DNA from 3 places in the Actinomadura sp. NPDC049382 genome. Region 1 is predicted to be linked to each of the others. Evidence: riboswitches for the same ligand, from Rfam matches in the RefSeq annotation. Region 1 holds a riboswitch; each other region holds the start of a gene.
What was found. Region 1 has a riboswitch for thiamine pyrophosphate ahead of AB0K34_RS17025 (cytosine permease). Riboswitches for the same ligand answer to the same signal wherever they lie in the genome.
Positions count from the first base shown of each region.

Region 2: another riboswitch for thiamine pyrophosphate. It lies ahead of thiO (glycine oxidase ThiO); the one in region 1 lies ahead of AB0K34_RS17025 (cytosine permease).
Region 3: another riboswitch for thiamine pyrophosphate. It lies ahead of thiC (phosphomethylpyrimidine synthase ThiC); the one in region 1 lies ahead of AB0K34_RS17025 (cytosine permease).

Region 1 covers NZ_JBFARO010000023.1:54,687-62,064, forward strand. The annotation lists gene AB0K34_RS16995 (hypothetical protein) at 1-81, shown strand, start outside; gene AB0K34_RS17000 (FAD-binding oxidoreductase) at 353-1,663, opposite strand; gene AB0K34_RS17005 (ribbon-helix-helix protein, CopG family) at 1,768-1,947, shown strand; gene AB0K34_RS17010 (VOC family protein) at 1,949-2,290, shown strand; gene AB0K34_RS17015 (SSI family serine proteinase inhibitor) at 2,379-2,840, opposite strand; gene AB0K34_RS17020 (rhodanese-like domain-containing protein) at 2,888-3,223, shown strand; TPP riboswitch at 3,279-3,396, shown strand; gene AB0K34_RS17025 (cytosine permease) at 3,389-4,759, shown strand; gene AB0K34_RS17030 (PAS domain-containing protein) at 4,836-6,842, shown strand; gene AB0K34_RS17035 (ATP-binding protein) at 7,238-7,378, shown strand, end outside.
Region 2 covers NZ_JBFARO010000172.1:2,988-10,365, forward strand. The annotation lists gene AB0K34_RS42950 (serine/threonine-protein kinase) at 1-318, shown strand, start outside; gene AB0K34_RS42955 (hypothetical protein) at 369-530, opposite strand; gene thiE (thiamine phosphate synthase) at 601-1,269, opposite strand; gene AB0K34_RS42965 (Rv2175c family DNA-binding protein) at 1,421-1,795, opposite strand; gene AB0K34_RS42970 (FAD-dependent oxidoreductase) at 1,874-3,091, opposite strand; TPP riboswitch at 3,186-3,298, shown strand; gene thiO (glycine oxidase ThiO) at 3,288-4,415, shown strand; gene thiS (sulfur carrier protein ThiS) at 4,412-4,612, shown strand; gene AB0K34_RS42985 (thiazole synthase) at 4,609-5,388, shown strand; gene AB0K34_RS42990 (DMT family transporter) at 5,533-6,480, shown strand; gene pknB (Stk1 family PASTA domain-containing Ser/Thr kinase) at 6,517-7,378, shown strand, end outside.
Region 3 covers NZ_JBFARO010000132.1:13,469-20,846, reverse strand. The annotation lists gene AB0K34_RS39435 (mannose-1-phosphate guanyltransferase) at 1-1,460, opposite strand, end outside; gene AB0K34_RS39430 (CDP-alcohol phosphatidyltransferase family protein) at 1,457-2,149, opposite strand; gene AB0K34_RS39425 (sensor histidine kinase) at 2,352-3,515, opposite strand; gene tsaA (tRNA (N6-threonylcarbamoyladenosine(37)-N6)-methyltransferase TrmO) at 3,572-3,994, opposite strand; TPP riboswitch at 4,083-4,196, shown strand; gene thiC (phosphomethylpyrimidine synthase ThiC) at 4,192-5,916, shown strand; gene AB0K34_RS39410 (TetR/AcrR family transcriptional regulator) at 6,088-6,744, shown strand; gene AB0K34_RS39405 (metallophosphoesterase) at 6,757-7,378, opposite strand, start outside.

The DNA.
Region 1 (7,378 bases):
ATGCGCACGCTCATCCTCGCCTGCCCCCTCGCCTTCGACACCGCCGTCTCCCAGAACCGCAGCATCGGCGGCTGGATCTAGCCGCATCGGCTGGCGGCGCCGCCCAGGCCCCACGGCGCCGCCACCCGATGCACCTCATCTCCGCGGGAGTGAGCGGAGCCTCCCAAGCGCCCGCCCTCGGGTCGGATGAACAGACGCTGTGGGGGCCGTGCCCAACCGGGCCTCGACCTCGACAACCGTGCCGCCGAGGTCATGGCGTGGCTCTTCTGGAACATCGCCAGCGTGCGTGTCGACGGCCATGTCGACGCAGGCATGTTTTCCTCGGTCCAGCTGCGTGGGTGCCATCAAGCCCTCACGGCTGGGTCTCCTGCTTGAGGACGGGATGGTTGGCGCGGAAGACGTTCTGCGGGTCGCGGGCGCGCTTCAGTTCGCGCAGGCGGTCGAGGGTCGGCTCGGGGAAGGCGTCGGCCACGCTCTCCTCAGGAGTCAGCAGCGTGTACGGCTTGCGCCCGGTGATGGCGCCGCCGAACCGCTCGACGAGCCGGCGCTGGCGGGCGCGGGTGGCGTGCGCCAGGTCCGGGTCGGGGCCGACGCCGGTCATCTGGAGGAGGTACGGCTCGTCCAGCGCTCCGCTCGCGCCGGCGCCGGGCTTGGCCAGCGCGCCGGCCAGATGCCGGATCTGGATGGAGATCAGCGGGTCGATCGGCTCGGTGACCAGCCCCTCGTCCAGGTGCGTCAGCAGCTCCGCGCGGGGCAGCCCGGAGGATGGAGCGGTCGGCTCGCCGGCGACGTCGCCCAGGTCGGCCACCGCCAGCGGCCCGCGGTTGTCGCTGATCACGCCGTCGATCGCGTCGAGGCCGCGCACGAGCGCCGCGCCCTCGTCCGGATCCCCCAGGTAGGTCATGTCCAGCGCCACCATGGGCGGGGCGCCGGGGAACGCGAACCGGCTGAACCAGACGGTCAGCTCGGGCGGCGCCGCGTCGGTGATCTGCCGGAAGACCTCGAACACCGCTCCGCCGCGCGCGTCCGGCCAGACCACCCTCCCGCCGTACAGGTGCGGCGCCGGATGCAGATCGAACTCCAGCGACGTGACCAGGGCGAAGTCGCCTCCGCCGCCTCTCAGCCCCCAGAACAGCTCGGCGTCGGACGCGCCGGTCACCCGGGCCCGGTTCCCGTCGGCGTCCACGATGTCGAAGGCGCGGACGCTGTCGGCGGCCCAGCCGTGCTTGCGGCCGAACCAGGAGAGCCCCCCGCCCAGCGTGTAGCCGGTCACGTTGACCACCGGTGAGCTGCCCGCCAGCCCGGTCAGGCCGTGGGGCCCGGCCTCCGCCAGCACCCGCCCCCAGCCGACCCCCGCGCCCACCTCGGCCACCCGTTCGGACGGGCGCACCCGCACCCCGTCCAGCCGGCCGGTGCGCAGCAGGATCACGCCCTCCACGTCACCCGAGGCGTCATGGCCGCCGGCCTGGGCGGTCACCGCCAGGCCCGACCGCCGCGCGTAGCGGACCAGCGCCGCCACGTCCTCGGCGTCCGCGGCCTCCACCACGGCCGCCACCGGCTGCTCGACCGTCAGGTTCCAGGCCCTGCGCGCCGCGTCGAAGCCGTCATCGCCCCGCCGCCACACCCGGCCCTTGACCGCTCCTCGCAGGTCGCCCCTCGTCATACCGGCCTCCTTCACCCGGACGCCCGGCCGCCGGCCCCCGGTCGCGGACCGGGACGTCCGTACGCCTTAGCTTGCTAGCAGGCTAGGATGCTAGCATCGCCGCCATGGGCGACGAGGACGTCAAGCAGTTCAACGTGTACCTGCCGATCGGGCTGATCAGGCAGGTCAAGCACCACGCGATCGAGACGGGCATGTCGTTGTCGGCCCTGGTCGCCGAGGCGCTGCGCCTCTACCTCGACGACGCCGGCGGCCGGGAGCGGCGCTCTTCCGGAAAGGAGTCCTGACATGGCGACCGAAGGGATCGAGGCGGTCTTCCTGGAGACCCGCAACTGGGGGAGGACCGCGGGCTTCTTCCAGGCGCTGGGGTTCGAGCTCGACGTGACCGCCGGCGACGGCTCCGGCGTGTTCCGCAACGGCGACGGGGCCTACGTCGTCGTCGTGGAGGTCCCCGAGGACCGGGAGCCGGGCGTGCAGATCGCGCTGAAGGTGCCGGACGCGGACCGGTTCGCCGCCGAACCGGGCGTCGAGGTGGTCACCCCGTTCGAGGACACTCACTACGGGACCCGGGAGATGACCGTCCGGGACCCCGACGGGCGCCTGTGGAGCCTGCAGGCCCCCAAGAACTGACCGGTCCGGGAACCCCTGAAGTGGTCAGGCCCCGGCGGTCGGGCCGGGGCCTGGGGTGGGGAACCTAGCCGGAACGGGGATGGCTGGTTCAGCGGACCTTCGGGACGTTGCCGAAGACGGGGGCCACTTGCGTCCAGCGGTGGAGCTGGCAGCCGTCCTGGCGGGTGAACTTCGTGTCGATCGGCTTGTCCTGCCAGGTGCCCTTGACCGTGGCGATCTCAGGGCCGCCGTAGATCTTGGTGCACATCTGGTCCTTGGGGACGGGCTTGAAGGGTTCCTTGGCCTTGGTCAGGGCCGCGCACGCGTCGGCGGCCTTCGGATGGGTACCGCCTGGAGGATCGCAGGTCAGCGTCCAGGTCTTGGCGGGGGCCTCCGCGGAGGCCCTGACGGTGATGGTGAGCGTGTCCGCCGGGGTGCCGGAGGGCTGCACGGACGTGGTGCCCGAAGGCTCCGCGGCGGGATTTCCGTTGGCCTGTTCGTCACCGCAGGCGGCCAGGGTCAGGAGCATGGCCACGCCGGGCGCGGCGAACAGGAGCGTCCGATACCGCATGCGTGATTCGACGCGGGGCCGGTTCGCGCGGTTCCATGGGGGGTGTGATGAATTTCGGGGAAGACGTACCGGCGGTCGGTGCCGCCGACGTCCCGCAGGACGGCTACCTGCTGGACGTCCGGGAGCAGGACGAGTGGGACGCCGGGCACGCGCCCGAGGCGGTCCACATCCCGATGCGGCAGCTGGGCGACCGGGCCGGGGAGGTCCCGCGCGACCGGGAGGTGTTCGTGATCTGCCGGTCCGGGGTGCGGTCGGCGCAGGTGACGGTGGCGCTCAACCAGGCGGGCTGGCTGGCCAAGAACGTCGACGGCGGGATGCAGAGCTGGGCGGAGGCCGGGCGGCCCATGGAGGGCGCCGGCGGCCGGCCGCCGTTCGTGGCGTGATCCGTACCGTATGCCCCCTTCTGGGGCGCGACGGGCGGTTGTACGATCAGGTCTGACCGATAACCGCGGGAGCTCGGGCCACAAGCCGGGCTGAGAGGGCGGCCAGCAGGGCGCCGCCGACCGCATGAACCTGTCCGGGTAATGCCGGCGTAGGGAGCGTGTCCCGTGACGTCCGACGTCGAACGGCGCCCTCAGGGCGAGCCGCCCGCCAACGAGGCCCCCTTCACCCTCGACGAGCCCGCCCCCAAGGTCCTCGGGTTCTGGGACCAGAGCGCCTTCTGGGCCAACCTCGGCGTCAGCCTGCTGGCCTTCTCCGGCGCCTACACCGTCCTCGCGCCGGACGCCGACGGCAGGCCGACCATCTCCATCATGGCGGGCATCGTCGCGATGGCCGTCGGGACGGCGCTCGGCGGGCTGATGCTCGGCCTCGCCGCCGTCCCCGGCGCCCGCACCGGGCAGCCCGCGATGGTGCTGCTGCGCGGCCTGTTCGGCGCCCGGCTGTCGTACGCGCCGACGGTCCTGAACATCGCGCAGCTCATCGGCTGGGGGACGTTCGAGCTGATCGTCATCGCGGACGCGGCCCGCGAGCTGTGGGACGGCGTGCCGCGCTGGGGCTACGTCGTCGCGGCCGGCGTGATCACGACCGTGCTGACGGTGTGGCCGCTCGGCTCGGTGCGGCTGCTGCGCCGGTACGTCACCGTCGCGGTGGGGATCGCGCTGGTCTACTTCTACGTGGAGCTCGTCCGGCAGCCGCTGCCCGACCTGTCGGAGGGCTCGTGGGGCGGCTTCTGGATCGGCGCGGACGCCGCGCTCGCGGTGTCGATCTCCTGGGTGCCGGTCGCCGCCGACTACACCCGGCACTCGCGGTCGGAGCGGGCGGCGTTCGGCGCGGCGTCCGTCGGCTACTCGGTCACGCAGATCATCGCCTACGTCCTCGGCCTGCTGGCGCTCGCGCTGGTCGCGGGCGACAGCACCAGGATCTTCGACCCGTTCCTCGGCGCCACGCTCGGCGTGGTCTTCTTCGCGATCTTCGTGCTGCGGGAGGCGGACCAGTCGTTCGCCGACACCTACTCCACCGCCGTGTCGATCCAGAACCTGTTCCCGCGCGCCGACCGCCGGGTGCTGAGCGTCGCGCTCGGCGCCGGCATCACCGTCCTCGCGCTCGTCCTGGACATCGGCGACTACGCGGGCTTCCTCACGCTGATCGGGTCGGTGTTCGTGCCGATGCTGGGCGTCCTCGCCGCCGACTTCTTCCTCGGCCGCCGCCGGACCTCGGGCAGTAAGGAGGCCGAGCTGGACGGGTGGGACGTGTCGCGGCGGGCGCCGTCCCGCTGGGGGATGATCGCGGCCTGGGCCGTCGGGTTCGCGGTCTACCAGCTGATCAACCCGGGCACGGTCGAGCACTGGGCGGGCTTCTGGCGGGACGTCCAGGAGGCGGTGCACTTCACGCCGCAGAGCTGGATGAGCGCCTCGCTGCTGTCGTTCCTGGTCGCGGGCGCGGCCGCGCTCCTCATCGGGAGGCTTACCAGGCGGTAGCCTTACCAGAAGGTAAGGTTCCCGTGGCAATTTTCGATGCAAGTTACCCGGCGCCGCGCCGGAGTCCGGTGGCACGATGACAGACGTGTACGAGCACGTCCACGATCCGATCGCGCGGGCCGTCATCGAGAGCGCCGCCGACGCGATCGTGGCGGTGGACCAGCGGCACCGGGTCACGGTGTGGAACCCGGCGGCCGAGCGCATGTTCGGCTGGAGCGCCGCGGAGATGATCGGGCGCGTCCCGCCGATCGTCCCGCACGAGCTGAAGGCCGAGCACAACGCCGTCCAGGAGCGGCTGCTCACCCGGCCCGCCGGGCCGGGCGACAGCGGGCAGATCTCGATCGCCACCCGCCGCTTCCACCGCGACGGCCGCCTCATCGACGTGCGCATCGACACGAGCCTGCTGCAGGACCCGGGCGGCACGCTGCTCGGCTGGGTGGGGGTGTACCACCCGGTCGAGGAGGACGAGATCGTCCAGCACCACATGACCGAGCGGGCCCGGCTCGTCCGGCGGCTGAACGACATCGTCGCCGACCTCAACGCCGAACTGGACCTGAACGTCGTCCTCGACCGGATCACCACCGCGCTGATCGAGCTGACCGGCGCCGACGCGGGCGGGTTCGTCCGGATCGAGGGCGAGCGGCTGCGGCTGGTCAGCATGACCGGGCTGCCCGAGCACATGCGCGACCGCACCGCCGAGCTGCGGTCGAGCCTCGTCGGGGAGCTGCTGCGGTCCGGCAAGACCGTCAAGCTCGCGACCGGCGCGCGGCGCCTCGGCGACCTGATCTGGTCCGAGCTGCCCGGCCTGCACACGATCGCGCTCGGCCTGTCCTACCTGCAGAACCGGCCGTACGGCGCGCTCTACGCGCTCTTCTCCGGCAGCAAGGCCGGGCACACCGAGCTGGAGCTGCTGGAGCTGCTCGCCGGGCACGCCGGCGTCGCGGTCGGCAACGCCGTCGCGTACGCGGAGGTCGTCCGGCAGCGGGCGCACGAGCGCGCGGTGATCGACTCCAGCGCGGACGGCATCGCCGTGCTCGACCACGACCTCGTCGTCCGGCAGTGGAACCCGGCCGCGCACGCGCTGACCGGCGTCCCGCCGGAGGAGGCGATCGGCCGCCCGCTGCCGTTCGGCATGCCCGCGCTCGGCGAGATGCTCACGTTCCGGCTGGAGTCGGGGACGTGGCTGAACGTCCTCGCCGCCGAGATCGAGGAGACCGGCGAGCTGGTCGTCGACTTCCGCGACGTGTCCGAGGCGAAGGCCCTCGAAGAGGCCAAGGACCTGTTCCTCGCCACCACCAGCCACGAGCTGCGCACCCCGATCACGGTCGTGCAGGGCTTCGCGTCCACCCTGGTCAACCGGTGGGACGAGCTGGCCGACGCCGACCGCCGCACCGCCGTCGCCACCATCGCCGAGCGCGCCCAGTCCCTCGCCCGCCTCGTCGAGCACCTGCTGCTCGGCTCCCGGGCCGGGGCCGACGAGCTGGCCGTGACGATCGAGCCGTTCGACCTGAGCCGGGTGCTGGAGGGCGTCGTCGCCGGGTTCCGGTCGCTGTCGCCGCTGCACCGCGTCGAGCTGGAGATCGCGCCCGACCTGCCGCCGTGCCGGGGGGACGCGATGGCGACCGACATCGTGCTCGGGCAGCTGCTGGAGAACGCGTTCAAGTACTCGCCGGACGGCGGGACGGTCAGCGTCCACGCCTACCCGGACGGCGCCGACATCGTGGTGAAGGTCGTGGACGAGGGGATCGGCATCCCGGCCGGCGACCATGAGCGGATCTTCGAGCGGTTCGTCCAGGGGGACGCCGGGGACCGCCGCCGCTTCGGCGGCATCGGGCTCGGGCTGTACATCGTCAAACGGCTGACAGAGGCACAAGGCGGGAGAATCTCAGCTCATCCGGCTGAACGTGAGAGATCTCACACTAATGCGGACAACGTCACCCCAAGTGGTGAAGTGCCAGAAATGGAACGGACCATAAGCCGTCCGCCCGCGCTCCTGCGGACCGCGCCCGGCCGCGGACCCGCAGGTGGCGCGCGTGCGGGCGAGGGAACGTGCATGCGGCTCGTGCTGCGCGGCGTCCGTTGACCCGGTTTGGTCACTCACCGTGACGACACTCCCTGCGGTGCGGCCCGGTGAGACCGTTGTGACCTGGGCGTTCAGCGGTCTCGATGGGTGGCAACCTGGGCTGGTGCGAGAAAGTACGGTGACCGCAGGGTGTGATGGACGAAACGCGTGCGGGAGGAGTAAGTCCGCCGTTGGCTGGATAGATCCTTTGATGGTTGCCGTTGGTGACGAGATTCCGTTCCGGGGGTGATCACCGTGACCGGACGGCCGGTGACTCGTTGTGCAGGTGATGACCTGGATGGTCCGGGTTTCCGGTCTTGGCCATCAGGGCATTTCGGTCGTACCGGAAGAGCGACGACGGGACTCGTCCGAGTAGCGGAACCAGGGGGAGGTGAGGGCGTCTGAGCGTCGTACTGCTGCCACACGCACCGTCCAGCGTCGCGGTCGCCCGAAGGCGCCTCAGCTCGGAGCTGGTCGACTCGGGGGTCTACGAATCCGTCGTGGACGACGCCAGCGTCATCGTCAGCGAACTCATCAGCAACGCCCTCCGCCACGCC
Region 2 (7,378 bases), on a different contig from region 1:
GGCGCCGCGATGGTGTTCGCCGCGACCGGGCGGCCGCCGTTCGGCACCGGGCCGAGCGCCGCCGTCATGCGGCGCGTCACCTCCCGGCCGCCGGACCTCGGCGACATGCGCGGCCCGCTGCGCGACCTCGCCGCCCGCTGCCTGGACAAGAACCCGGCGGCGCGGCCGACCGCGCCGCAGCTCGTCCGGGCGCTGCGGGACGGCCGCACGCCGGCGCCGAAGCCGCGCCCGAAGCGCATCCCGCGCTACCGCTGGCGGATGATGGTCGCGCTCGGCGCCGTCGTCGTCGCGGGGTTCGCGCTCGGCATGATGTTCTGAACCGCGTGAAGTTCTGACCTGCAGGATGTTCTGAGCGGGCGCCCGGCCGCTCACCAGTGCGGCGGGCGCTCCTCCAGCAGGCGGGCGTCATCGTCGCCGCCGCCGCGCCACTCGCCCCAGCCGACGTCGGTGTCGTCGGACGTCTGGTCGGGCAGGATCTGCAGGTCGTCGTCCAGTTCGACGGTGCGGTCGTCGTCGGGTCCGAGGCTCATGATCCCCATTGTCGGTGATCGTCCCGCCGCGCCGCACCGTGATCCGGGTCAAACACCGGCCTCGGAACGCTCAGGTCGCGAGCCGGCGCGCGAACTCCGCGGCGGCGGCGCCGGGGTCGTCCGCCTCGGTGATCGCCCGCACCACGACGACGCGGGTCGCGCCCGCGGCCAGCACCGCGTCGAGGGTGCCGAGGTCGATGCCGCCGATCGCGAACCAGGGCCGCGACGGCCGCTGCGCCGCCACGTACTCCAGCAGCTTCGGGCCGGGCGCGGGACGGCCGGGCTTGGTCGGGGTGGGCCACACCGGGCCCGCGCAGAAGTAGTCGGCGCCGGGCTCGGCGGCCGCCGCCGACGCCTGCTCGCCGGAGTGCGTGGACCGGCCGATCAGCACGTCGCCGCCGACGATCTCGCGGGCGGCGGGCACCGGCAGGTCGTCCTGGCCGAGGTGCAGCACGTCGGCGCGGACGGCGTGGGCCACGTCGGCCCGGTCGTTGACGGCGAGCAGCGCGCCGTGCCGCTCGCAGGCCGCCCGGAAGACCTCCAGGTGGGCCAGCTCCTGCCGGGCCTCCAGGCCCTTCTGGCGGAGCTGGACGATGTCGACGCCGTTCGCGAGGACGGCGTCCAGGAACTCCGGCAGGTCGCCCTGCCGCTCCCGCGCGTCGGTGCACAGGTAGAGGCGGGCCCGGCCGAGCCGGGCGCGCAGCGCGACGGCGCGTTCGGAGGGGAGATGCCTGGACACGGCCGGGGCACGTCCTTTCACAAGCTCAGATCACGGCTGGATCGCGGGGCCGCGCGGCGGTGGTTCCGCCGCGCGTCCCCGCGATCGTGTCATGTGCGCGTCCCGGCGGCGCCGCCGGGGCGGGAAGGCGAGGGTCCTGAACTGGGCGGGGCTAGAAGGCGAGGGCTTGGGCGCGGCGGCGGACCTCGGTCCCCCGGTTCTCGGTGAGCGCGTCCACCGGCGTGCCGGGCAGCGTGTCGTCGGCGGTGAACAGCCAGCGGATCGTCTCGACGTCGTCGAACCCGGCGTCCGACAGCAGCGTCAGCGTGCCGGGCAGGCCCTTGATGACCTGGCCGTCCTTGATGAACGCCGCGGGCACCATCGGCTGCCCCTCCCGGCGCACCGCGAGGATCCGGTGCTCGTGGATGAGCTGCTTGATCCGGTTGGGCCGGATCCCGAGCCGTTCGGCGGTCTCGCGGAGGGTGAGCCAGTCGCCGGCGAGGGCGTCGGTCCGGGGGTCGAGTGCGCTGTCAACGGTTGCGTGCATCTGCGTCACGCCCCCTTGCTACCACGCCTTCGGAAGCCTCAAACCCCCTGGACAGCCGTTGCCCGCCGCCGCCGATCGCTATCCGCGAACGGCCTGCCGGACGGGCACGTCCGGGTCGGCGATCGCCGCCGGGTCCACCGGCGTGCCGGCGGCGATCACCCGCCGCGCCTGCACCAGGTCGCGGGGCCGGTCGACGGTGAGGATCGCGTCGAGCCGGTCGCCGGTCAGCCACGCCACCGCCCACTTCCGGCCGGACGGGTCGCCGCGGTGGACGAGCCGCTCGGACGCGACGTGGCTGCCCGCGTACTGCACCATGCGGCCGAACTGCTCGGACCAGAAGTAGGGGGCGGCGTCGTAGCGGGCGTCCGCGCCGAGGAGGGTCGCCGCGGCGGTCTCGGGGGCGTTGAGGGCGGTGTCCCAGTGCTCGACGAGGAGCCGGCGGCCGTAGCGCGCCGACCACCAGGCGGCGCAGTCGCCGACCGCCACGATGTCCGGGCGGAGGGCGCCGGGCTCCTCCTCGCCCTCGTAGACGCGGAACGCGCCGTCGGTGACCACGCCGCGCTCGACCAGCAGCCCGGAGCCCGCCAGCCAGGACACCTCCGGGCGGACGCCGACGCCGACCACGACCTCGTCGGCCTCGATCCGGCCGCCGCCGGCGAGGGCGAGGCCGCCGGGCTCGACCTCGGCGACCTTCACGCCGGTGCGCAGCTCGACGCCCGCCTCGGCGTACCAGGGGGCGGTCAGCGCGCCGACCTCGGGGCCGATCGCGTTGGCGAGGGGCGTGTCGGCGGCCTCCACGACGGTGACGCGGCAGCCCTTCTTCGCGGCGGTGGTCGCGACCTCGGCGCCGATCCAGCCCGCGCCGACGATCACGATCCGGGCGCCCCCGGTCAGCCGGGACCGCAGGTCGCGGGAGTCGCCGATGGTCCGCAGCACGTGCTGGCGGCCCTCCCCCGGCAGGGTGACGGGGGTGGCGCCGGTCGCGATGACCAGCCCGTCGAACGGCAGGTCGCCCGCGGTGGTGGCGAGCACCCCGCCGCGCCCCGGCGCGGCGGGCCGCAGCGCGGTCGCGCGCTCGCCGAGCAGCAGGTCGCAGCGCAGCGCGTCCCAGTCGGCGTCGACCGTCGTGTCGTCGGAGTCGCCCGCGAGGACGGCCTTCGACAGCGGCGGCCGGTCGTACGGCCGCTCACGCTCGGCCGACACGAGCGTCAGCGCGCCCTCGTACCCCTTGCTGCGCAGGGCTTCCACGGCGCGCACGCCGGCCAGCCCGCCACCCACGACGATGACCCTGTCCATGAAGGGCAGCCTAATGCGCCGCCGATTTCGGGTGGACACCTGTCCAGGAGTTGGGGGACGCGATCGAGGTCGTAAGGTAGGGAACAGGTAAAACGTGACAGAGCGCGGGAGTCCGGTGCGACCGGGCTGAGAGGGCGGCTGAGCGGGCCGCCGACCGCCGGACCTGATCCGGATCATGCCGGCGAAGGGAGCGCGCATGGAGATCGTGATCGTCGGGGCGGGGGTCATCGGCCTCGCCACCGCCTGGCGGACCGCCGCGGCGGCGGGCGGCGGGGTCACCCTGGTCGACCCGTCCCCCGCGAGCGGCGCCTCGTCGGTGGCGGCGGGCATGCTCACCCCCGTCAGCGAGCTGACCTACGGCGAGGAGCCGCTGCTGCGGCTCGGCCTCGCCTCCCGCGACCGCTACGGCGCCTTCGTCGCCGAACTGGAGGAACTGACCGGCCGCGGCACCGGCTACCGCACGGACGGGCTGCTGCAGGTCGCGTTCGACGCCGACGACCTGAAGTACCTCGACGACCTGCGCCGCTTCCAGGAGAGCCTCGGCATCCCCGCCGAGGCGCTGACCGGCCGGGAGAGCCGGCGGGCGGAGCCGATGCTCGCGCCCGGCGTGCGCGGCGGGCTGCTCGCCCCCTCCGACGGCTCCATCGACCCGCGCCGGCTCACCGCGGCCCTGCTCGCGGCCTGCGAGCGGACCGGCGTGCGGCTCGTCCGGCAGCGGGCCGCCCGGATCGTCGTGGAGGGCGACGCGGCGGCCGGAGTCGGGCTGGAGGACGGGACGGTGCTGCGCGCGGACAAGGTGCTGCTCGCCGCCGGTCCGTGGTCCGGCGACCTGGAGGGGCTGCCGCCCGGCAGCGTGCCGCCGGTCCGCCCCGTGAAGGGCCAGGTGATCCGGCTCCGCACCCGTGTCCCGTTCCTGCGCCGCACCACCCGCGGCCTGGTGAAGGGCTCGTCGGTGTACCTGGTGCCGCGCGCGGACGGCGAGATCGTCCTCGGCGCCACCCAGGAGGAGCTCGGCTTCGACACGCGGGTCACCGCGGGCGGCCTGTGGGAGCTGCTGCGCGACGCCCGCGAGCTGCTGCCCGGCATCACCGAGCTGGAGTTCGCCGAGGTCACCGCCGGGCTGCGGCCCGGCTCCCCGGACAACGCGCCGCTGATGGGGCCGTCCGCCCTCCCCGGCCTCCTCCTCGGCACCGGGCACTTCCGCAACGGCGTCCTGCTGGCCCCGGTCAGCGCCGACGTCCTGTCCGCCATGCTGCTGGACCGTCCCGTCCCCGAGGTCGCGGGGCCGTTCGCCCCGGACCGCTTCTCCGAGGTGCCGTCATGAAGGTGACCGTCAACGGCGAGCCGCGCGAGCTGGCCGAGGCCGCGAGCGTGGCCGAGGTGATCGCGTCGGTGACCGCCGCGCGGACCGGCGTGGCCGCCGCGCTGAACGACGAGGTCGTCCGCCGCTCCGCGTGGGAGACCACGCCGCTGCGCGACGGCGACCGGCTGGAAGTGCTGACCGCCGTCCAAGGAGGCTGAGGGTGCAGAAGGACACGCTGGTCATCGCGGGAGAGGAACTGGACTCGCGGCTGATCATGGGCACGGGCGGGGCGCCGAGCATGCACGTGCTGCGGGAGGCGCTGACCGCGTCCGGGACGGCGCTGACCACGGTCGCGATGCGGCGGGTCGACCCGTCCGCGCGGGGCTCGGTGCTGGACGTCCTCAAGGAGTGCGGCATCCGGGTGCTGCCGAACACGGCGGGCTGCTTCACCGCCGGGGAGGCCGTGCTCACCGCCAAGCTCGCCCGCGAGGCGCTCGGCACGGACTGGGTCAAGCTGGAGGTGATCGCGGACGAGCGCACGCTGCTGCCCGACCCGATCGAGCTGGTGGAGGCCGCCGAGCAGCTCGTCGACGACGGCTTCACCGTGCTGCCGTACACCAACGACGACCCGGTGCTGGCGCACCGGCTGGAGCAGCTCGGCTGCGCCGCGGTGATGCCGCTCGGCTCCCCGATCGGGTCCGGCCTCGGCATCCGCAACCCGCACAACATCGAGCTGATCGTCGAGCGGGCGACCGTCCCGGTGATCCTGGACGCCGGGCTCGGCACCGCGTCCGACGCCGCGCTGGCCATGGAGCTGGGCTGCGACGCCGTGCTGCTGGCGACCGCGGTCACCCGCGCACAGGACCCCGCCCGGATGGCCGCGGCGATGCGGTACGCGGTCGAGGCGGGGCGGCTCGCGCGGCTGGCCGGGCGCATCCCGAAGCGCCGCTACGCGCAGGCGTCCTCGCCGTTCGAGGGGCTCGCCACTTCGTAGCAGGGCTAAAGCGTCGCCTATAGAAGTATTCGCTGGACCTGAAACCTGCGCCTTACCAAACTGGGTCCGTTCACCCCGGACATGCCGCAACCTGGCACGTCATTTCGGTGTTCATGGAAACGACCCATACCTAAGGTGCGTGACATGCAACAGGAGAACACGGGTCGCGTCGACAAGCGCGCGGTCGCCGCCGCCACGATCACGGTGGTGCTGTGGGCGTCGGCGTTCGTCTCGATCCGCAGCGCCGGCGCCGAGTACGGGCCCGGCGCGCTCGCCCTCGGCCGCCTTCTGTCCGGGACGGTCGTCCTCGGCGTGCTCTGGGCGATCCGCCGAGAGGGGCTCCCGCCCAGGGCGGCCTGGCCCGGCATCGTCACCGCGGGCGTGCTGTGGTTCGGCGCCTACATGGTCGCGCTGAACTGGGGCGAGCAGCTCGTGGACGCGGGCACCGCCTCCCTCGTCGTCAACATCGGGCCCATCCTGATCGCGCTCCTCGGCGGCTGGCTGCTCAAGGAGGGGATCTCGCCCCGGCTGGTGGTCGGCATGGCCGTCTCGTTCGCCGGCGCCGCCGTCGTCGGGCTGTCGATGTCCGGGGAGGGCCGCGCGTCCGTCGGCGGGGTGCTGCTCTGCCTCGTCGCCGCCGTGACCTACGCGGCGGGCGTGGTGAGCCAGAAGCCCGCGCTGCGGCACGCCTCCGCCCTGCAGTTCACCACGTTCGCCTGCGGCATCGGCGCGCTCGCCTGCCTGCCGTTCGCCGGGCAGCTGGCCGAGCAGGCCGCCGACGCCCCCGCCGGCGCCACCCTCAACATGATCTACCTGGGCGTCTTCCCGACCGCGCTCGCGTTCACGACCTGGGGCTACGCGCTGGCCCGGACGTCCGCCGGGAAGATGGGCGCCACCACCTACGCCGTCCCCGCCCTCGTCGTCGCGATGTCGTGGCTGTTCCTCGGCGAGGTCCCCGGCCTGGTCACCCTCGCGGGCGGCCTGCTGTGCCTGGCCGGCGTGGCCGTCTCCCGCAGCCGGGCCCGCCGGCGCGCCACACCCGCCCCAGAGGCATCACCCCAGGGGCTCATGGATGCTCATACTCCCGGCTGATGAGTTCCACTTCCGTTCACCCGTAAACTCGCACCGATGGACATGACGGTCGCAGATCCACTCATCGGGCGGATGCTCGACGGGCGCTACCGCATCGAGTCCCGCATCGCGCGCGGCGGCATGGCCACGGTGTACCTGGCGCGGGACGTCCGCCTCGACCGCACCGTCGCGATCAAGGTGATGCACGCCGGGCTCGCCTCCGACGAGGACTTCGTCGCCCGCTTCATCGGCGAGGCGAAGGCCGCGGCGGCGCTGTCGCACCCGAACGTCGTCGCGATCTACGACCAGCGCACCGACGGCGAGCACGTCTTCCTGGTGATGGAGTACGTGCCGGGCCGCACCCTCCGCGAGGAGCTGACCGCGCGCGGCCGGTTCGGCCCGCGCGCCGCGCTGGAGATCATGCAGCCGGTGCTGGCGGCGCTCGGCGCCGCGCACCGGGCCGGCCTCGTGCACCGCGACGTCAAGCCGGAGAACGTGCTGATCACCGAGGACGGCCAGGTCAAGGTCGCCGACTTCGGGCTCGCCCGGGCCGAGACCGCGAGCAAGATGACCAAGACCGGCGTGATCATCGGGACGGTCGGCTACCTGGCGCCCGAGCAGGTGCTGTCCGGCGACGCCGACGTCCGCTCCGACGTGTACGCCGCCGGGACCATGCTGTTCGAGCTGCTCACCGGCCGGCTCCCCCACCAGGGCGACACGCCCCTCGCGGTCGCCTACAAGCACGTGAACGAGACGGTGCCGCCGCCGTCCACGCTCGTCCCCGGGCTGCCGGTGCAGGTGGACGCGCTCGTCACCGACGCGACGAGCCACGACCCGGCGCGCCGCCCGCACGACGCGAACCAGTACCTCGCCGAGGCCGCCGAGGTGTTCGGCGGCCTCCCCCGCGACTTCGACCGGC
Region 3 (7,378 bases), on a different contig from region 1:
AGGATGTCGACGCCCTGCGGGTCGCCGAGGGTGGTGCGGATGTAGATGCCGCCGACGGCGTCCTCGCGGCCGGTCTCGAACCGGGCGACGGTCAGCGGTGTCGCCTCCAGGTCGTTGACGTTGATGGCGCTGGCGGTCAGCGCGCTGTTGACGGCGCGCTTGAGGGTGCGGGCGGCGCGGGAGACGTCGCGTCCGGTGACGACCGTGGTGCCCTTCTTGAGGGTGGTCGCGTAGGCGCTGGCGAGCCGCACCGCCAGCTCGGGCGTGATCTCCACGTTGACGAGCCCGGACACGCCGCGCGGCCCGAACAGGTTGCGCTGGCCGCGCGACTCCCAGATCACGCTGGTGTTGACGACGGCGCCGGCCTCGATGGTCTTGAAGGGGTAGACCTTCACGCCGCTGGAGACGTACGCCTCGGCCTCGATGACGCATTCGTCCCCGATGACCGCGCCCTCCTCGACGCGGGCGCCGGCCATGATGTCGGTGTTCTTGCCGACGACGCAGCCGCGCAGGTTCGTGGACGGCGCGACGAACACGTTGTCGTGGACGACGGCCCGGTGCAGGAACGCGCCCTCCTTCACCACGACGTTGCTGCCGAGCACGGTGTACTCGCGCAGCTCGACGCCGGCCTCGACCTTGGCGTAGTCGCCGATGTAGAGCGGGCCCTTGAGGACGGCCTCGGCGTCCACCTCGGCGCCCTCGGCGACCCAGACGCCCGGGGACATCTCGAAGCCGTCCAGCTCGATCCCGACCTGGCCCGAGAGCATGTCGGCCTGGGCCTTGAGGTAGCTCTCGTGGGTGCCGACGTCCTCCCAGTAGCAGTCGGCCACGTACCCGAACAGCCGGGCGCCCTCGGCGAGGAGCTTGGGGAACACGTCGCCGGACCAGTCGACGGACTCCCCCTCGGCGACGTGTTCGAGGACCTCCGGCTCCATCACGTAGATGCCGGTGTTGACGGTGTCGGAGAACACCTGGCCCCAGGTGGGCTTCTCCAGGAACCGCTGGACGCGGCCCTCGTCGTCGACGATGATGATGCCGAATTCGAGGGGGTTGGGGACCCGCTTCAGGCCGATCGTGACGAGCGCGTCGTTCTCCTTGTGGAACCGCACCATGTCGGTGAGGTCGATGTCGGTGAGCGCGTCCCCGGAGATGACGAGGAACCGGTCGTCGCGCAGCGCCTCCTCGGCGTTCTTGACGCTGCCGGCGGTGCCGAGCGGGATCTCCTCCGTCGCGTAGCTCAGCGACATGCCGAGCTCCTCGCCGTCGCCGAAGTAGTTGCGGATCAGCGCCGCCAGGAACTGCACGGTGACGACGGTCTCGGTGAACCCGTGCCGCTTCAGCAGCCGGAGCACGTGCTCCATGATCGGCCGGTTGACGAGCGGAAGCAGCGGCTTGGGCTGGTTGGCGGTCATCGGACGCAGCCGCGTCCCCTCGCCTCCCGCCATCACGACGGCCTTCATCGGGGGGTCTCAGCTCCCTTCTGGTCGCCGGCCGCCGGTTTCGCCCCCGGCCCGGCCCCGTCCGGCCCGGGGCCCGGCCCCGGTTCCGCACCCGGGGACGGGGGCGCGGCGCGGCCGGCCAGCACCAGTTGCCGCGTCTGCGCCCAGTAGAGGACGGCGGCCCACCAGTACAGGCCCGTCCCCCAGATGGCGAAGGACCATCCGGCGACCTTCGCCGCCGTCCCCGCGCCGCCGTCGTGGTCGCCCAGAAGCAGCAGCGGGAACGCGTACAGCAGGCACATGGTGCCCGCCTTGCCGATGAAATGGACGGGCAGCGTGCCGCCGTACCCGAGCCGCCGGATGATCGGCGCGATCGGCAGGATCGCGAACTCCCGCGCGACCAGCACGACCACCAGCCAGAGCGGGATGATGTCGCGGATGGTCAGCCCGACGAGCGTGGCGAGGATGTAGAGCCGGTCGGCGGCGGGGTCGAGCACCATCCCGAGCTTGCTCGTCTGGTTCAGCGCCCGCGCCAGCTTGCCGTCCAGCCAGTCGGACAGGCCGGCGAACACCAGCACGCCGAGCGCCCACCAGTCCGCCTCGGCGAGGACGAGCCACAGGAACAGCGGGACGCCCACCAGCCGCGCCATGCTGAGGACGTTGGGCACCGTGAATATCCGGTCCTGCGGGGCCTCTCGCACTGTGCTCACCGACGCGTTCGCCTCCCCTGGTCCCCTTGATCCTGACCCTACCGGTAAGGGGTTGAAAGCCCCCGATGGCGTCCGGCCCCTGAACCGAGGGTGCCCGCCGGCGGCACCGTTCCGGCACCGGCCAGCCGAGTCGGGAGGTTCCCGGCGGACGGGTCGAGCGGGGCGAAGCCCCCGCCGCGGCGCCCGCCCGGCCCGGCGCCGGTCACCGCGGGCTGACCGCGTCGGCCAGCGGAAGGACCGCCGTGACCACGAACCCGCCGCGCTCCCCCGGACCCGCGTCGAGCGTGCCGCCGACGCTGCGCGCCCGCTCGATCATCCCGAGGATGCCGAAGCCGTCCGGCGCGGCCCCGGAGGGCCCGCGGCCGTCGTCGGCGACCCGGACGAGGAGGCCGCCGGCATCCCGCTCCAGGGTCACCGTGGCGCGCTTCGCGGCGGCGTGCTTGACAATGTTGGTCAGGGCCTCCTGGACGATCCGGTACGCGGCGACGCCGACCTCCGGCGGCAGCCCGGCCGCGAGGCCGCCGTCCGACAGCTCCACGTCGATCCCGCTGGCGCGCGCGGCCCGCACGAGGTCGGCGATGCCGTCCGGTCCGGGCAGCGCCCCGGACGAGCCGACGTCGGTGCCGCGCAGGACCTGCAGGGTGCCGCGCAGCTCGGTGCGGGCGTCGCGGCAGGTGGCCGCGATCGAACCGAGCGCGTCGGCCAGCTCCGCCCGGTCGAGCGGCCGGTCGCCGCGCACGAGGTGGGCCGCCGCGCCCGCCTGCACGCCGATCAGCGTGATGCTGTGCGCGAGGAGGTCGTGCAGATCGCGGGCGATCCGCAGCCGCTCCTCGGCGACCCGCCGCCGCGCCTCCTCCTCGCGGGTGCGCTCGGCCCGCTCGGCCCGCTCGGTGATGGTCGCGAGCCGCGCGCGGTGCACCCGCCACACCTGGACGGCGATCACCACCGACACCACGGCCTCGATGACCGCGACCTGCTCGCGGACCGAGCTGCCGCCCGCCCGCATCGCCATCCCGATCACGCACACGGCCAGCAGGAACGCCACGACGCTGAGGACGACCCGCACCCGGCGCCCGAGGACCGCGTAGGCGAACAGCGCGATCACCTCGGCGGGCACGAGCGCGTGGTGCTGGTACTGGGCCAGGTGGTAGGGCAGCACGAGCACGACCAGGGCCACCAGCCCCGGCGCCGGCCACCGCCTGATCACCGCGAGCGGCGCGTGCGCCGCGACCAGCAGCAGCGCGCCGACCGCGTCCAGTTCCCGGACGCCGGGCCAGGCCACCGCGGCGGCGGCCGCGACCCCCGCGAGCACCGCCGCGAGCACGGCGTCCGAGACCGTCGCGTTCAACCGGGGCAGCGTCACCACCCGTCCATCTTCCCCGACCTCCGCGATCAGCGCACACCGCCCCTGGCGGGGCGGGGCTATGCGCCCGCTTCCCGGGCGAGGATCGGCTTGACGTCCAGGATCGGGGTGCCGTCCAGGGCCTCCAGGTCGCGGACGCGCACGCGGCCGCCCTCCACCTCCAGGATCTCCACGGGGTGGAGCCCGATCGGGTTGGGGCGGTCCGGGGACCGGGTGGCGAACACGCCGCGCATCGGGGTGGACGGGTCGTCGCGCGGGTGCACGCGCAGGACGTCGCGGGGCGACAGGTGCAGCCAGGTCAGCACGAAGACCCGGTCGCCCGGGCTGAGGCCGTCCAGCGCCGGGAGCACGGCCGGCTCGAAGACCAGCCACGCCTCGGGCGCGCCCTCGGCGCCCTGCTTGGGGGCCGACGCCCGGTCCGTCAGCGTGGACGAGACGCGGCCGACCGGGGTGAGCGCGAACTCCTGGTGAGAGTCGATCATGCCCCGATCCTCTCAGTCGTCGCGCGGGCGCGTTCTACCCCGGCCCGGCCGGTTGCGGCAACGGGGGCCGTCCGGGTTAGCGTCGGGGGCGACAGATCGCGGGGGTCCGGCGAACCGGGCTGAGATAGCGGCTGAGACGGCCGCTGACCGCATGAACCTGACCGGGTAATGCCGGCGTAGGGAGAGATCGAGTCGTCATGACACAACGTGTGGTTCCAGCCGCCCGCAAGACCTACCTGCAGGGCTCGCGCCCGGACGTGCGGGTCCCGATGCGGGAGGTGCCGCTCACCAACGGCGACGTCGTCGTCCTGTACGACACGTCAGGGCCGTACACCGATCCGGAGCAGCGGACGGACGTCCGCCGGGGGCTGCCCGCGCTGCGGGAGCCGTGGATCGCCGAGCGCGGCGACACCGCCCCGTACGAGGGGCGGGCGGTGCGGCCGGAGGACGACGGGCGGAAGGCGGCGCCCGTCCGGGAGGACGTCCTGCCGCGGCGGCCGCGGCGCGCGACCGGCGGAGCGGTGACGCAGCGCGCGTACGCGGCGCGCGGCGAGATCACGCCGGAGATGGAGTTCGCCGCCCTGCGGGAGGGGGTGCGGCCGGAGTTCGTCCGGGACGAGCTGGCGGCCGGGCGGGCTGTGCTGCCCGCGAACGTCAACCACCCGGAGGCCGAGCCGATGGTCATCGGCCGGAACTTCCTGGTGAAGGTGAACGCCAACATCGGCAACTCGGCGGTGGCGTCGTCGATCGAGGACGAGGTCGAGAAGATGACGTGGGCGACCCGGTGGGGCGCCGACACGGTCATGGACCTGTCGACCGGGCGGGACATCCACACCACGCGGGAGTGGATCCTGCGGAACTCGCCGGTCCCGGTCGGAACCGTCCCGCTGTACCAGGCGGTCGAGAAGGTCGGCGGCGACCCGGCGGAGCTGACCTGGGAGGTCTTCCGGGACACGGTGGTCGAGCAGGCCGAGCAGGGCGTCGACTACATGACCGTCCACGCCGGGGTGCTGCTGCGGTACGTGCCGCTGACGGCGCGCCGCAAGACCGGGATCGTGTCCCGGGGCGGCTCGATCATGGCGGCGTGGTGCCTGGCGCACCACGAGGAGAACTTCCTCTACACCCGCTTCCGGGAGCTGTGCGAGATCTTCGCCGCCTACGACGTCACCTGGTCGCTCGGGGACGGGCTGCGCCCCGGCTCCATCGCCGACGCCAACGACGAGGCGCAGTTCGCCGAGCTGCGCACGCAGGGCGAGCTGACGAGGATCGCGGCCGAGTACGGCAACCAGGTGATGAACGAGGGGCCGGGCCACGTCCCGATGCACAAGATCAAGGAGAACGTGGACCGGCAGCAGGAGTGGTGCGACGGCGCGCCGTTCTACACGCTCGGGCCGCTGACCACCGACATCGCGCCCGGCTACGACCACATCACCTCGGCGATCGGCGCCGCGATGATCGGCTGGCACGGCACGGCGATGCTCTGCTACGTCACCCCGAAGGAGCACCTCGGGCTGCCGGACCGCGAGGACGTCAAGGCCGGCGTCATCGCCTACAAGATCGCGGCGCACGCCGCCGACCTGGCCAAAGGGCATCCGGGCGCGCAGGCGTGGGACGACGCGCTGTCGGACGCGCGGTTCGACTTCCGCTGGGAGGACCAGTTCAACCTCTCGCTCGACCCGGACACCGCCCGCGCGTTCCACGACGCGACGCTGCCGGCGGCGCCGGCGAAGACCGCGCACTTCTGCTCGATGTGCGGCCCGCACTTCTGCTCGATGAAGATCACCCGGGACGTCCGGCGGTACGCCGACGAGCGCGGGCTGGACGGCGAGGCCGCGCTCGAAGCGGGAATGCGCGAGAAGGCGGCGGAGTTCCGGGCCGCCGGCGGGCGGGTGCAGCTGCCCCTGTCGCCCGGCCCGTCCTGATGTAAGCGCAGGTCGGCGCGGGCCCGGCGCGGACCGTTCCGCGGCGGGCCCGCGCATCCCGGCGGGGCCCGGGGTGCGCGGCGCGGCTAGTATCAAGGGACCGTTCCAAAGCCGCGGATCCCCCCGAATCGCCGCAGGCCCGTCCCCGCCGGGAAAGGACCGACCACTCACGTGACCAGCGACGACACGCCGAAGGCCCCCGCGCGCGCGATGCGCGCCGACGTGCGCCGCAACCGGGCGCGGCTGCTCGCCGCGGCCCGCGAGATCTTCGAGCGCGACGGGGCCGGGGCGTCCCTGGAGGCCGTCGCCCGGCAGGCCGGCGTCGGCATCGGGACGCTCTACCGCCACTTCCCCACCCGCCAGCACCTGCTGGAGGCGCTGCTCGCCGACGGCTACGCGGAACTGGCCGCGAGGGCCCGCGAGCTCCTGGCCGACCCCGCGCCCGGCGAGGCGCTGCTGACCTGGCTGCGCGCCTTCGCCGCGCAGGTGGCGGCGTACCAGGGGCTGGCCGCCCCGGCCGTCGCGTCGCTGCGGGACGAGGTGACGTTGCGGAACGAGATCGCACAGCGGGACGAGATCGCCCAGCGGGACGAGAGCACGCCGCGGGACGAGCGCTCGGAGCCGGCGCCCTCGCGGCGGGCGATGTGCGAGGCGGCCGAGGCGCTGTTCGCCCGCGCGCAGCGGGCCGGGGAGACGCCGCCGGAGGCGGTGTTCGCCGACGTCCTGTGGCTGACCGGCGCCATCGCGGCGGTCACCGAGCGGGAGCCGGAGGCCGCCGGGCGGCTGCTGTCGCTCGCCGCCGCCGGCATGGTGCCCGGCCGGACGTAGCCGCTTCGCCGGTCAGCTCGTCTCCGGGACGGGCAGGATCCGGCGCGGCCCGCGCGGAGCGCCGCTCCATTTGCGCCATTCGCGCGGGTAGCCGACCGACACCTCGATGTGCGGGATTCCGCCGGTCCAGATCGTCCGGGGAATGTGCAGGTGCCCGTACACCACGGCCACCGCGCCGAACCTGGTGTGCCAGTCGGCGGTGCGCTCGGTGCCGCACCACTGCGCGAACTCCGGATACCAGAGGACGCGGGTGGGCTCCCGGACCAGCGGCCAGTGGTTGACGAGCACGGTCCGCGTCCCCGGTTCCAAGGCCGCGAGGCGCTGCTCGGTGTAGGCGATCCGCGCGTCGCACCAGGCGTCCCGCGTCGGGTGCGGGTCGGGGTGCAGGTAGACCTCGTCGGTGCACACGACGCCCGCCTCGTGGGCGATCTCGAGCGCCTCCTCCTTGGTGGACGCACCGTCCGGCCGGAACGTGTAGTCGTAGAGGAGGAACAGCGGTGCGATCGTCACGGGCCCGCCCTCGCCGTCCCAGACCGGGTACGGGTCCTCAGGGGTGAGCACGCCGAGGCCGCGGCACATGTCGACGATGCGCCGGTAGCGGTCCTCCCCGCGCAGCTGCACCGGGTCGTCCTTG